Regions from separate parts of the Dermacoccus sp. BD5 genome, predicted to be linked through region 3. Evidence: riboswitches for the same ligand, from Rfam matches in the RefSeq annotation. Region 3 holds a riboswitch; each other region holds the start of a gene.
What was found. A riboswitch is a leader RNA that binds a small molecule or an ion and turns the genes downstream of it on or off. The one in region 3 is predicted to bind S-adenosylmethionine.

Region 1 (3,520 bases), on a different contig from region 3:
ACCGAGGGGCGTCGTCGACGCTCACTCCTTGCCGCCGAGATGAACGACCTGCCGAGCGCCGACGAGATCGGCGCCGAGCTGGAGCAGTTCCTGCGCGCCGAGGGAGAGGATCCGGGCACCAAGGGCTCGTTGTGAGCCCGCGAGCGCTTTTCGCCGGCCGTCGGGTCTGAGCCGACGGCCGCGCAGGCTTCGCAACGCTCGCCAGGCTGCCGTCACCCCTGCGGTGGCTTGCCGGGCCCCCGCCAACTTGGGAGGATCACCTCATGTTCGGATTCGGTCAAGACAAGAAGGCTCCTGCAGCCCCCGAGAAATCGTCGGGCATGCTCGACTCGACGGCCAACACCCTGGCGCAGCACCTCATCTCGGTGGGCATCGGGGGCGTGGCGACGTTCAAGTCGGCCCGCGCCGTCGCCGACGAGGCGATGAAGAAGGCGGGCTCCAAGGAAGCGGCGATGGACGAGGTCGTCGCATCACACACCAAGCTCGCGGGCGCGAACGGCTTCCTCACCAACCTCGGCGGTTTCGTCACGCTCCCCGTGGCACTGCCCGCGAACGTCATCGGTTTCTACACCGTCGCGACGCGCATGGTCGCGGCGATCGCCGCCATCAACGGTCACGACGTCGACGACCCAGCCGTGCGCTCGGCGATCCTGCTCGACCTCATCGGTGCGGACGCGACGCAGGTCCTCAAGGGCCTCGGCCCGATGACGGGTGGCGTCGCGACGAACGTCGCCACGCGCAAGCTGCCACCGGCGGCGCTCGCCGTCGTGAACAAGTCCGTTGCGTTCCGTCTCGGCTCGCAGGTGGGGCGTCGCTTCCTCACGCGCATTCCGCGCCTCATCCCCGTGGCGGGCGGCTTCGTCGGTGGCGGCCTCGACGTCGTCCTCATCCGCAAGATCGCCCAGTCGGCGCGTCGCGACTTCGTCGCGCAGATCCCGCCGTCAGCCTGACGTCTTCCTGACTCCGCACCGAGCGCCACTCGTCTTCGTACGGGTGGCGTTCGGCGTGTCCGGGCCGGTTCGGCGATGTGTCGTCCGAGCGCGTCAACGGGCTTGCGGGCGACGATCTGACGGGCCGCGAACCCCCGCCTGGCCTTGCTCGAACGGCCCACTCACCCACAGGTGTGACGGCTACGGCCCGTTTCGCGGCCCGCAGGATGCCTCGTCCACAGGTCTGTGGCTCGTGGTAAGCGCGCGGGTGGCGTCATGGGTTTCGCTGGGGGCATGAAGACAACAACACGACTCAAGGGCCTCAGCGCCCTGGTGGCAGGCCTTCCCGATCTCGTCGGCTCCGAGGGGGCGGGCGCCGTCATCGTCCTGTTCGAACGTGACGGTGCGCTCGCGGGGGTGCTCGGCTGGGCGGACGATGCGTGCGACGGGGAGACGGCGCACATGCTCGACGTCGTCGCTGAGCGGCGCGCGACGATGGGTGCGCAGGCCGCCATCGCCATCGCCTATCGCTGCGAGCCGGGCCGCGTCGACATCGCGGCCCTCGCGAAACGCATCGAGCGCCGCGTGCCGCTGCACCACGTCCTCGGTGCCAGCGACGAGCACTGGTGGGCCATCGAATGCGAGCTCGGCTGCTGTGACGGCGCGATCCACGAGATCCCGTCCCTGTCAGAGCAGACCCGCGAGCAGCTTCGCGACGTCCGCCGCGGCGGCGAGGCCATGGCCGCCACCGCGCGCCCCGTTCCCAGCGTCGTCGACGTTCGAGCCGCCTGGGCACGGTTGTGCGACGTCCCCGACACCGCGTCGGGCACCCGGCGACGCTCCCGCAGCGCCGACCTGCAGGTGCTCGCCGACGCTGTCGTCGACGGCCCGACGCGCGATGAGATCCTCCTGTGCGTCGCACCCGAACTCTTCCGTCTGCTGAGCCCGGGCACGCCGCTCGGCGAGCCGGGCCCGCCGATGACGAGCGCGTGCCTGCGAACTTGGCTGCCGCTCGTGCCGCGCCACGGCCGCGCCGCGTGGAAGGCCCTCGAGGCCGCCGCGACCTGGCGCGAAGGCGACCTGCGGGGAGCCGGTGCGTGCGCCGCGGCGTCGCTGCGCATCGGGCGGACGTCATTGGGGCAACTGCTGCGCGACATCACAGGCACGGGGTTGTCGTACGAGCAGGCCGTCGGTGCGCTCCACACGAAGGCTCGGCAGAGTTCCGTCGCCTGACGAGCGTGCCGGTTGTGGGAGCGCGCCACATCGTGGACGTCGTCGCGCGAACGATGGAAGCCGCGGGCAGGGCCGCCTACTGTGTCGCAGGTCAAGAGTTTCAGCGACACAAGCCCCGGCTTGCTGAGCGGCAACCCTCCCTCGCGGCGGGGTGCCCCGGGTGACGACAGGGCCGCCCGTGGGCGGCAAGCGCGAGAGGTGGGTTGCGACCCACCTCGGAATCGAGGACGTCATGGTTTCGCACCGTCGCCTCGCCGTGGCCGACCCCGCGGCGCCCCTCACCGACGACGGGTTCAACCCGCACGCACGTGCCGTCCACATCGGCACCCTGACGCTGGAGAACGGCGCCGCCCTGCCCGACGTCATCATGACGTACGAGTGCTGGGGCGAGCTGAACGACGACGCGAGCAACGCCGTCCTCGTCGAGCACGCCCTGACCGGAGACTCGCACGTCGTCGGGCCGGTCGGCCCCGGGCAGCCGACGGCGGGGTGGTGGCCTGGTCTCATCGGCCCCGGCGCGCCCCTCGACACCGACGAGCTGTTCGTCGTGGCGATCAACGTCCTCGGCGGCTGTCGCGGCAGCACGGGTCCCATGTCGCTCGCACCAGACGGCCGGGTGTGGGGCGGGCGCTTCCCACACGTCAGCGTCAGGGATCAGGCGCGCGCCGAGGCGCGGGTCGCCGACGCTCTCGGCATCGCGCGCTTCCATACCGTCATCGGCGGCTCCTTCGGCGGGATGCGCGCCGCGGAGTGGGTGGCGACCTTCCCGCATCGGGTGCAGCGCGCCCTCGTCGTCGCGAGCTGCGCGGCGGCGGGCGCCGACCAGATCGCGTGGGGGCACACGCAGGTGCGGGCAATCGAAGCTGACCCGGATTTCCGGGGTGGCGGCTACCTCGAGCAGGGCGTCTTCCCGACGTCGGGGCTCGGGCTCGCCCGCCAGATCGCGCACACCTCCTACCGCAGCGCGAACGAGTTGCAGGAGCGGTTCGGGCGCGAGTCGCAGGGAGCGGACCGCACGCTCGACGGCGGCCTGTTCGCCGTCGAGAGCTATCTCGAGCACCACGCCGCGAAACTCGTCGCGCGGTTCGACGCCATGAGTTATGTGCGGCTCACGCAGGCGATGGCGACGCACGACGTCGGCCGCGGCCGCGGCGGCATCGAGCCTGCGCTTCGGGTGTTCGGGGGTGAGCTCGTCGTCGCCGCGGTCGACTCCGATCGGCTGTTCCCGGTCAGCGCCTCCGCCGACATCGTCCGGGCTCACGGGCGCGGACGGCTGCGTCTCATCCACTCGCCGCACGGTCACGACGGTTTCCTCATCGAGGCCGACCAGATCGCGGCGCTCGTGCGCGAGGTCATCG
Region 2 (3,520 bases), on a different contig from region 3:
CCTACCTGCTCGTCGTCGTCGACGAGCTCGCCGACCTCATGCTCGTCGCGCCGCGCGACGTCGAGGCGTCGATCCAGCGCATCACGCAGCTCGCGCGTGCCGCGGGCATTCACCTCATCCTCGCGACGCAGCGCCCGTCCGTCGACGTCGTCACCGGCATCATCAAGGCCAACGTGCCGTCGCGCCTGGCGTTCGCGACGTCGTCGCTCGCCGACAGCCGCGTCGTGCTCGACCAGCCCGGTGCCGAGAAGCTGCTCGGCCAGGGTGACGCGCTGTTCCTGCCGATGGGTGCGAGCAAGCCGATGCGCGTGCAGGGCGCATGGGTCAACGAATCCGAGATCCACGCCGTCGTCGCGCACGTCAAGAGCCAGCTCGCGCCGAACTACCGCAAGGACGTCGCGCAGGTCGCGCCGAAGAAGGAGATCGACGACGACATCGGCGACGACCTCGACGTGCTGCTGCAGGCCGCCGAACTCGTCGTCACGACACAGTTCGGATCGACGTCGATGCTGCAGCGCAAGCTGCGCGTCGGATTCGCGAAGGCCGGTCGCCTCATGGACCTGCTCGAATCGCGCGCCATCGTCGGCCCGTCCGAGGGGTCGAAGGCGCGCGACGTGCTCGTCAAGCCCGACGACCTGCCGCAGACGCTCGCGTTGCTCAAGGGCGAGGACGTGCCGGAGCCGGACGGTGCTGGCGACGGCCCCGTCGACCTTGTGGCCCAGTCACAGGACGCGATCCCCGCCCAGGGGGAGCAGTACTACGACGGGCACGATGGCGGTGACGGTAGTGAGGACGCCTGGGAGCTCACGCAGCACGGTCGCTGAGGTCGCCAGGTCGGCGGCGCCAGCCTGATGGAGGAGTCCCTGCATCCCGGATCATCGGGATGCAGGGACTTTTGTGTCCCGGACAGTCCCGTGTGGCGTCCGAGGTGGTAGTTGCGATACAGGTGTCGTGTCCCAGTATGTGGATTCTGCTTGTGGGTGGCGCGACCGGCCAGTTGACTGCATTCATCCCATCCAGAGCGGCCGAGAGATCTGGCTCGTCGACGCCGCAGCAACCGACCCTCACGGAACGGTGCTCACGCCAGAAGCGATGGAGTTGATTCTCATGTCGGAACACCGCGTTTCGTCTTTTCGTGCCTGCCGACGTCGGACGGTTGATTTGATGCGCCGTCGCGTCAGTGCATGTCGCTGAAGAACGCACGACGATCTCAACGCCTCCGTGGGCGCGACCCTCGCGACTTTCGACTCTCGGGTCGTAGCCCGCCCATGCCATGGATGCCGTCCGGTCGGATCACCGATTGTCGATGTGACCCGGTACGTCGCACGCGCGCTAGACGCCCTTCCCCCTCACTGATCAAGAGATGAGTTTCATGTTGCCCACAGCACCACCTCACACCGAGATCGTTGTCTCGGTGGTGAAGCCCGATCTTCGTCCCGTGTTTCGCCGCGCGGTCTCGAGCGTCTGGGTCATCACGACTGCAGGGGAGGCAGGGCCGGTCGGCTTGACCGCTTTGTCTGTGCACTCGGTTTCGGTCGACCCACCCCTCGTGTCCTTCAACATCAGTCGCACGTCTCACTCGCTGGCTTCAATCGTGCGAACCGGACGTGTCGCCCTCCACCTTCTCGACGAGAACCAAGGGCAGCTCATGACCCGATTCGCCGGCCCGCGTGAGGCCCGGTTTCGGGACGACGGTCTCTGGTCGTGGGACAGGACCGGTCTGCCGCGACTCACGGACGTCGCAGCTCGATTGACAGCCACGGTCCGTGATGCCCATGAGGCGGGAGACAGCTGCCTCATCGTCGCCGAGGTGGATAGCGCCGAGCATGTCGCAGATCGCGGTCCGCTTGCCCACCACAACGGAGCGCATCACAGCGTCTCGCCCTCAGTGTCACGAACGACGAACGGAGTCCGATGATGAGCACGTCCACGAACCAGCCGACCTTCCACTGGTTCCTACCGACCTCCGGCGACTCGCGTGGAATCGTCTCTGGAGGTCATGGGGCCGCGGTCGAGGGCACTGATCGAACCCGTGAACCGTCCGCGGGCTACCTGCGTCAGGTGGCACAGGCGGCGGAGGCCAACGGTTTCGAATCCGTCCTGACGCCAACGGGTCTGTGGTGCCAGGACTCCTGGGTCATGGCCGCTGCGCTTTCCCAGCACACTGAGCGGCTGAAGTTTCTCGTCGCCTTCCGCCCAGGGTCCGTCTCGCCGACTCTGGCAGCGCAAATGGCCACCACCTTCCAGACCATCACTGACGGTCGACTCCACGTCAACATCGTCACCGGGGGAGAATCGTCCGAGCAGCGGGCGTTCGGCGACTTCCTCGGCAAGGACGCCCGATATGCGCGGACCGGAGAGTTCCTCGACGTCGTGAGTCGGTTGTGGGATTGCGAGGATTCGTTCGACTATCGCGGCGAACACCTGGTGGTGGAACAAGCGCGACTCTCGCGGACGCCGACCCCGCGTCCCGAGGTCTTCTTCGGCGGATCTTCGCCAGCCGCACTCGAGATCGCGGCCCGCCACGCCGATGTGTACCTCACCTGGGGGGAGCCGCCGGCCCAGGCCAAGGAGAAGATCGACCGAGTCCGCGAACTGGCCGCCCGGCAGGGCCGCACTGTGCGATTCGGTATTCGGTTGCACACGATCTCCCGAGACACGTCCGCCGAGGCCTGGGCGGTCGCGGAAGGGCTACTCAAGCGCATCCCCGCGGAACTCATCGAACGTCAGCAGGACGCGCTGCGTCGGTCTGAATCCGAAGGGCAGCGGCGCATGCTCGCGCTGAACGGAGGGACCACTGCCGATTTGGAGATCCACCCCGGGCTCTGGGCTGGCGTGGGGCTGGTGCGCGGTGGAGCCGGAACGTCGCTGGTCGGTTCACATGCTGAGGTCGCAGACCTGATTCGGCAGTACCGCGACGTCGGCTTTGACGATTTCGTGTTGTCCGGATACCCGTGCCTGGAGGAGGCCTACTGGTTCGGTGAGGGGGTGCGCCCACGGGTGGAGGCGCTCCCGACGGAAGAGCATTCGCACGACCGAGCCGTGAGCTGAGGATCTTTCTCGAATTCGAGGGTTTGCACCGGCCAGGTCGTGGCCACTGACCTGGCCGGCATTCTTTTCGCAATTGCATAAGCAAATGTTTGACAAAGCCTAATGAAAACCTATGAGGAGTGACTCATGAACGTGACGAGCAGCACAGCTCGGGCGTCGACGGCGGCAGCTGTTGCTTCGCCGGGATCGGCCGACGACACCTTGCCTGCCCGAGTGCGCTTGGGCAGCGCCGGCTCCAACGCGCGCCGTAGGAGGCGGCGGAATCTCATCCGTAGTGATCACGAGCCGCCGAGTTGGGAGGTGCGGGCTCTGAGCCCGCTGGCAATCATCGCGGTGTGGCAATCCGTGAGTGTCATCGGTTGGTTGCCACAGGACGTTCTCGCACCGCCATCCCGGGTCCTCTCAACGCTGGGGTCGCTGATCTCCGACGGCACGCTCACAACTGCCCTCAGCGTCTCGGTGCAGCGTG
Region 3 (3,520 bases):
CAGTTGCCCTGCTGCACGAGGCGATACGTGCCTGCGGGCGTGCCGCGACGTATGCGCCACTCCACGGTGCATCTTGAGTACGAGACGCCCTCGCGCGACCAGACGTACGAGGTGTCCCAGTCGTGATCGTCGAGGACGTCGACCCACGACGAGCCGACCTGACGCTGCACCTTGACGAACGTGCCCATCGTGCGGAAGTCATTCTTCGGGTGGCCGCCGCGGAAGACCGCCCGCACGCTCGAACCAGCCGAGCACGTGGCGTCCGGCTGGGTCAGGACGTCACCGAAGTGCTGCCCGGGTGGGACGTCGTCGAACACGACGCCGGGGCGCGTCCCAGCCGTCAGCCCCGTGTCCTTCGGCGTGATGCCCGAGACGGCAGCCCCGCTGGCGAGCCCCTTGGCGAGTGCGTCGTATTCCTGGCAGAAGGCGCCCAGCTCGTTCGGGCCGAACTCCGTCGCGGCGCCCTCGTAGTGCTGCTCGCCGTACTCCTCCGGCGTCGTGATGTACCCCGTGTACTGGTTCGACAGCCCGGCGATGACGGCGTGCGTCACGCCCGCTCCGCGCAGCGCGGCGAGCACGCGGGCGCGGATGCGCCGCCCCGCCATCGCGGTCGCTTCACCCAGCACCGCGATGAGGGCGAGCTGGCCGATGCGAAAGATCTGCACCGGGCTGCCGCCGAACCCGGGCGACGAGAAGGCATTTCCGTGATTGCTCACGACATCACCCTCGTCGCACTGCGCAAAGGCGGCGACAAAGCCCTTGGAATCGCGCGGATGCGCCTTCATCCGTTGCTCGAAGAAATACTGCGCATACCCCTTGTTGTCGCTCGAGATGAGCGTCGAGTCGAGACTGAAACTCGTCGGGTGGATCGCGAACCAGTTGATCAATCCTCGGGGCGTGCCGTCCGCCGCCGTCAGCTCGAGCTGCAGACCTCCTCGTTGACGGACGAGCCGAACGCCGCGGCGTCCTTGTTCGCCTCGTAGGCGGGCAGGGACCTGTTGCGCGTCGCGCCCGTCAGCGTGCCCGTCTTGAGGCTGACGCGGCCCGGCTCGAGATTCGCGTGAGACCGTGCGATGGCCTCGACGATGCCCGTGACCACCGCGTCGTAGTTGTGTTCGTCGTACCCGTAGCCCGCGCCGTCGTTTCCGGCGATCTGGTAGAGCCGATCATCGCTGTGCCCGGAGTTGCCGACGTGCGTGTGCGTCGCGGAGAGCATGACGTTCTCGTCGGTGTAGACGCTGCCGAGCCGGCGGCGAAGCCGCTCGACGACGGTCAGCTTGATCGACTGGAACACGGCCCCGAGGTCGACGCTGACGAAGACGAGACGCGAGCCGCCGCCCGAGGCGCCGATGATGAAGGCGTGCGTACAACCGCGCGTGCAGGCCCGTCATCGTCTGGTTGGCGGCGTAGCCGAAAGCGCCGGTCTCGGCGACGGCACCGGTGATGTCGTACAGCCCGGCGCCGACGAGGTAGGCATCCCCGCTCGCGGCGTCAGCAGGGGCAGCCAGCGGCATGCTCAGGCTCGCGGCAGCGGCCGTGACCCCCGTTCCGAACGTTCGGCGGGTGATGGTTGCCATGTCTTCCCCCTCGGCGCGTGACCGACGTCACACTCGTCGCCCACCTAGACGATCGTCCAAAGCGGTGCGAGGAAATGACTCACCCGCCTCGAAGGCGAAAGACGCCGCACCAGCCCATCCCGCGTGTCCCACGCCACAATTCTCGCGCCACGTCTCATCTCCAGTGCCACGACTTGACGCTTTGTCGTGCGCGGCTCTAATGTCGCTGCCGGTCACGAGATCCGATGCAAAGCCCTGGCTGGTCGGACGGCAACCCTCACACGCGTGGCGGGGTGCTCCAGGTGATGACCCGGCCGCGTCGACCACGCGGCAAGCACGCTCGGCACCCAACGTGACGGCATCCTCGTGAACCTTCCGTTGCGCTGCCCAGGCCCCGAAAGGCATGCCCCGCACGACACCGCGCACCGCGCCCCACCCCGGCGCCCCCGCCTTCGCGCTGACTCCGCGCATCCGCGCCAGCTCCGCGCATTCGCATCCTTGCCGCCTCACCAGGAGAGATCATGACCGACAAGCACACCCCCGCCGACGAGACCTCGACGCCCGCCTCGTCCACGCATGACGCCACGAGCGCCGAGAACGGCGCGACCGCCCTGCCCCCGAAACCGAAGAACAACACGGGCAAGTACGTCGCGATCGGCGCAGGCGTCCTCGTCGTCGCGTTGGCCGCCGGCATCGGGGCCAAGGTGCTCGGCGGGAGCAGTGACGACAAGCTGACCCACCTCAAGGTGGGCACGACGGAGGCGTCGGACCCGTACTGGAACCAGCTCGTCAAGGTGGGCAAGGACAAGTACGGCCTCGACATCGAACCGGTCAACTTCTCTGATTACACCCAGGCCAACCCCGCGCTCTCCGAGGGCCAGGTCGACCTCAACCAGTTCCAGCACCTGCAATTCCTCGCCGACTACAACACCAAGGCGAAGCAGAACCTCACGCCCATCGGGGCGACGTACATCGTCCCGCTGGCGCTGTACTCGAAGAAGCACACGAGCATCGGCCAGTTCCCCCAGGGCGGCAAGATCGCCATCCCCAACGATCCGACGAACCAGGCACGCGCCTTGCTGCTGCTGCAGAGCGCCGGACTGCTGAAGCTCAAGGGTGGTGGCACCTCGCTGTCGACCCCGGCCGACATCGACGCCGGCGCCTCGAAGGTCACCGTCACAGCGGTCAACGCCGAGCAGACCGCGGCCGCGCTGCCGTCCGTCGACGGCGCGATCGTCAACAACAACTTCGCCGCGGACGCGAAGCTCGACCCGAGCAAGGCCCTGTTCAAGGACGACCCGCATGCGGCCTCGTCGAAGCCGTACATCAACGTCGTCGTCGCGCGCGCCGCGGACAAGGACAACGCCGACTACGCCAAGTTCGTCAAGGCTTACCACGACCCGAGCGTCGAGAAGCTCATCGAGGAGCGCACGAAGGGCACGAGCGTCCTCGTGAACAACTCCGCCTCCGAGGTGCAGGGCATCCTCGCGAAGCTCGAGGCCCAGATCAAGGCGAAGGGATCGAAGTGACGGGCCCCTCCCCCACACTGACGAAGGCCGCCGGGCCGGCGAGTGCCACCCCGCCCGCCGTCGCCTTCCACGACGTCGGCAAGACGTTCACCCGCGGCAAGAGCCGAGTGACGGCTCTCGACGGCATCACGACGCAGGTGGAGCGCGGACGCATTGTCGCCGTCATCGGTTTCTCCGGCGCCGGCAAGAGCACGCTCGTGCGTCTCATCAACGGCCTGGAGACGCCGACGCGCGGCCACGTCGAGATCGACGGCGTCGACCTCGCGTCGCTGTCCGCGAAGCAGGTGCGCGAGCTGCGCGGCCGCATCGGCATGGTGTTCCAGCAGTTCAACCTCATCCGCTCGCGCACGGTGTATGCCAACGTCGCCTACCCCCTCGAGGTCGCCGACTGGGACAAGGCGCGCCAGGAGGCGCGCATCACCGAGCTGCTCAGCT
Region 4 (3,520 bases), on a different contig from region 3:
CGGAGCACATCGGCGTGAAGAACTACGCCAACTACTTCTCGTTCTTGCACTCGAAGCTGCGCGACGGTGGCCGCCTGCTCAACCACTGCATCACGCGTCGCGACGACACGGCATCGGCCAAGCCGGAGCCGTTCACCGATCGCTATGTCTTCCCCGACGGCGAGCTCGCCTCGCCGGGGCGGCTCATCAGTGAGTGCCACGACGCCGGTTTCGAGGTTCAGCACGACGAGAACCTGCGCCTGTCGTACGCCCTGACGCTGCGCGACTGGTGCCGCAACCTCGAGGCGAACTGGGATTTCTGCGTCGCCGAGGCGGGCCTGCCGACCGCGAAGGTGTGGGGCATCTACATGGCCGGTTCACGCCTCGGGTTCGAGGAGGGCTGGCTGCACCTGCACCAGGTGCTCGCCACGAAGACGACCGACAACGGCGACAACGGCGGCTACCCGCTGGGCTCGCACTGGGCACCCTGAGCTCTCACTGGCGGTGCTGAGCGGCTGCCCGTTGCCCGTCCAGACGCAGGCGACGCGCAATCATGACGGTGGGGTGATGCCGACCAGCATCGCCGCCACCGTCATGATCTGCGTCCACGCGAACGCGTTCTGGAACGAACTGTTCGCCATGACGACGGCCGCCGAGCGCAGGTTGAACGCGAGGATCGCGGCGCGGGCCCCTGACGCGTGGCGTGTGCGCGCCCAGTAGACGAGAGCGCCGATGATCGGCGCGAGCAGCGACCACATGTACGCGCTGAAATCGCTGCCACCATGCGACTTCACGAACTCGACCGTGATGATCGACGCTCCGATCTCGAACACGGTCAGGGCGATCATGAACCATCGATCACCGCTGCTCACCGACGGGGGAGTGCTCCACGAGCGTTCTGCTCTCAGTATGGCCGCCCGGGTGCGGCGGGCCCCTGACGAATGTCACGGTGTGGCCGCCGTTGATGCATAACTCGACCTTTATGTTTGGCCAGTGCTACGTTATGTGTGGGTCACGAGCCCCGGCGCGAAGTCTCGGCTGGCCGGGCGGCAACCCCCATGCGAACGCACACGCGCGCCGGGGTGCCCCGAGTAACGACCCGGCCGCCCGTCGACCGACGCGGCGGCAAGCGCAACGAAGGGTCTGCCATGACACTCCTCGACACCACGCCCGACACGAACGTCGACTCCGCGAGCAGCGCACCGACGAGCGCAGCGGCGCGCCGCGGCGGCACCGTCGCGACGCCCGGGCTGCGCATCGAACGCCTCGGCCCGGCGTTCGGCGCAATCGTCCACGGCGTCGACCTCGCGCAGGTCGACGACGCGATAGCGTTCGACCTGCGCCGCGCGCTGCTCGCGCACAAGGTGCTCTTCTTCCGGGGTCAGGACGCGTTCGACGACGACGCTCAGGTGCGCCTCGGAAACCTGCTCGGCGAGCTGACGGCGGGCCACCCCGTCGCGGGCACGCACGAGCGCAAGGAGATCTACTCGATCGACTCCTCCGATCCCGAGTTCTCGTTCTCCGACGAGTGGCACACGGATGTCACATTCATGAAGGAGCCGCCGGCCATCAGCGTCCTGCGCGCCGTGACGCTGCCGGACTACGGCGGCGACACCTCCTGGGCCGACGCGCAGGCGGCGTACGACTCGCTGTCGGAGCCGTTCCGCGGCCTCGTCGACCAGCTCGTCGCCGCCCACGACGGCAACCGCGAATGGGGCGCCTACCTGCGCAAGAACGGTGGGCAGGAGTGGAGCGGCGAGGTCGTCACCGAGCTGCCCGTCGTCGAGCACCCCGTCGTGCGTGTGCACCCCGAGACGGGCCGTCGCGGGTTGTTCGTCAACCCCGGTTTCACCTCCCACATCGTCGGCGTGTCGCAGGCCGAGTCGCGGGCGATCCTCGACGTGCTGTACGCGCACCTGACGCAGCCCGAACACACCATCCGCCACCGTTGGGCGCCCGGCGACGTCGGCATCTGGGACAACCGCGCGACGTCGCACTACGCGAACCGCGACTACGTCGACGCCAACCTTGGCCCGCGCGCCATGAGGCGCGTGACGGTCGGTGGCGACAAGCCCGTCGGCGTCAATGGCCTGACGGGCGGCGCAGCTGCCTGACGGTGTGAGCTGACATGGCGCGGTGCGGGTCTCTGGGGCCCGCATCGCGTCGTCATGTACCCCTCTGCGATTTGCGTCCCCCTTCGCGAATCCCGTCCACATCGGCGAATCCTGTCCCCATCGGCGATTTGCGTGCACATTCGTCCAGCCGGCCGTCGGGAAAATCGGTCGCCGGGGGCGTCGCACGGTGATGGAATGACGGGATGCTGACGCTCATCAGGCCCGACGCCGCTCGCTACGACGACTGGAAGGGCGCATTCGACGAGTTCGGCGCGACGCCGAAAGACGGCACGGGCTATCGTCGCGACGACGTCGTCGACACGTCGCGCGCCGGGTTCGACGCCTACCTCACCGATCGTGCGCGCCAGGGCGATACGACCGTCGCGCCGCCTGAGGGATTCGTGCACTGCAGCTATTTCTGGGTGCTCGACGGCCCGCGGGCGGGGGAGGGTGACATCGTCGGCTTTCTGGCCCTGCGTCACACCCTCACCGAGGTGCTGTATGAGGCGATCGGTCACATCGGCTACTCGGTGCGTCCCAGCGCTCGTGGGCGGGGCGTCGCCGCGGGCGCGCTGATGCTCGGTCTCGACGAGGCGCGGGCGCTCGGCGTCGAACAGGTGCTGGTGTGCTGCAGCACCGAGAATCCGGCGTCACGCGCCGTCATCGAGAAGTGCGGCGGGCAGTTCGAGGACGTCCGCTCCCACCCCGTGTTTCCGGGCGAGACACGTCGCTACTGGTTCGGCTCGCCGCCGTTTCCGCAGGGGCCGACGGCCTGACGCCGGCTGCCTCGGGTGCGGATGTGACCGAAACTCGTGGATGAGGACGAGAATCGCCGATGTGACCGCCGTTCGCAGAGGTGGACGAGAATCGCCGACGGGGACAGGAATCGCAGAAGGGGCACGGTGCGGGGCGGCCCGGCCGAGGTCAGTCCCCATCCGAACTCAGGCCCCCAAACCCTCAGCCGACGTCGTGACCAGGATGTGATCGCTCGGTCCGCGAGCCGAGACGCCGTACCCATGGGTAGACCCCTACTGTGGCCTTACTCACATCGGCCGTCATGGCCACCAGCACTACCAGGAGGTCACCGTGGCGGCGTCACGTCTCGACACCCTCGACCGCGATCCGGGGTTGCCCCCCGTCGCGGTCGAACCCCCTCGCACCATCACCGGGCGGCAGAAGATCATGATCGCCGTCGCGGCGATCGTCGCCGCCATCGGCTGGACGATGGTCGCCTTCGTCCGCGGTGAGCACGTCAACGCCATCTGGTTCGTGTTCGCGGCCGTCGGCAGCTATGTCATCGGCTACATGCTCTACAGCCGTCTCATCGCGTACAAGGTCGTGCAGCCTCGCGACGACATCGCGACGCCGGCGGAGCAGTTCGAGAACGGCCAGGACTACATGCCGACGGACCGTCGCGTCCTGTTCGG

Region 1: another riboswitch for S-adenosylmethionine. It lies ahead of NQ706_RS00755 (homoserine O-acetyltransferase); the one in region 3 lies ahead of NQ706_RS12045 (MetQ/NlpA family ABC transporter substrate-binding protein).
Region 2: another riboswitch for S-adenosylmethionine. It lies ahead of NQ706_RS00965 (flavin reductase family protein); the one in region 3 lies ahead of NQ706_RS12045 (MetQ/NlpA family ABC transporter substrate-binding protein).
Region 4: another riboswitch for S-adenosylmethionine. It lies ahead of NQ706_RS10410 (TauD/TfdA family dioxygenase); the one in region 3 lies ahead of NQ706_RS12045 (MetQ/NlpA family ABC transporter substrate-binding protein).

The regions. Positions count from the first base shown of each region.
Region 1 is NZ_JANJER010000001.1:174,549-178,068, reverse strand. Features, by position in the region: gene NQ706_RS00770 (PAC2 family protein) at 1-135, shown strand, start outside; gene NQ706_RS00765 (EcsC family protein) at 264-950, shown strand; gene NQ706_RS00760 (hypothetical protein) at 1,224-2,162, shown strand; SAM riboswitch class IV at 2,252-2,360, shown strand; gene NQ706_RS00755 (homoserine O-acetyltransferase) at 2,395-3,520, shown strand, end outside.
Region 2 is NZ_JANJER010000001.1:235,245-238,764, reverse strand. Features, by position in the region: gene NQ706_RS00970 (DNA translocase FtsK) at 1-824, shown strand, start outside; SAM riboswitch class I at 1,010-1,099, shown strand; gene NQ706_RS00965 (flavin reductase family protein) at 1,364-1,918, shown strand; gene NQ706_RS00960 (LLM class flavin-dependent oxidoreductase) at 1,918-3,051, shown strand; gene NQ706_RS00955 (ABC transporter permease) at 3,178-3,520, shown strand, end outside.
Region 3 is NZ_JANJER010000018.1:29,887-33,406, forward strand. Features, by position in the region: gene NQ706_RS12035 (neutral/alkaline non-lysosomal ceramidase N-terminal domain-containing protein) at 1-887, opposite strand, end outside; partial or broken gene NQ706_RS12040 (neutral/alkaline non-lysosomal ceramidase N-terminal domain-containing protein) at 914-1,577, opposite strand; SAM riboswitch class IV at 1,788-1,899, shown strand; gene NQ706_RS12045 (MetQ/NlpA family ABC transporter substrate-binding protein) at 2,078-3,085, shown strand; gene NQ706_RS12050 (methionine ABC transporter ATP-binding protein) at 3,082-3,520, shown strand, end outside.
Region 4 is NZ_JANJER010000013.1:10,733-14,252, reverse strand. Features, by position in the region: gene NQ706_RS10420 (cyclopropane-fatty-acyl-phospholipid synthase family protein) at 1-470, shown strand, start outside; gene NQ706_RS10415 (hypothetical protein) at 531-827, opposite strand; SAM riboswitch class IV at 990-1,117, shown strand; gene NQ706_RS10410 (TauD/TfdA family dioxygenase) at 1,128-2,093, shown strand; gene NQ706_RS10405 (GNAT family N-acetyltransferase) at 2,297-2,869, shown strand; gene NQ706_RS10400 (carbon starvation CstA family protein) at 3,180-3,520, shown strand, end outside.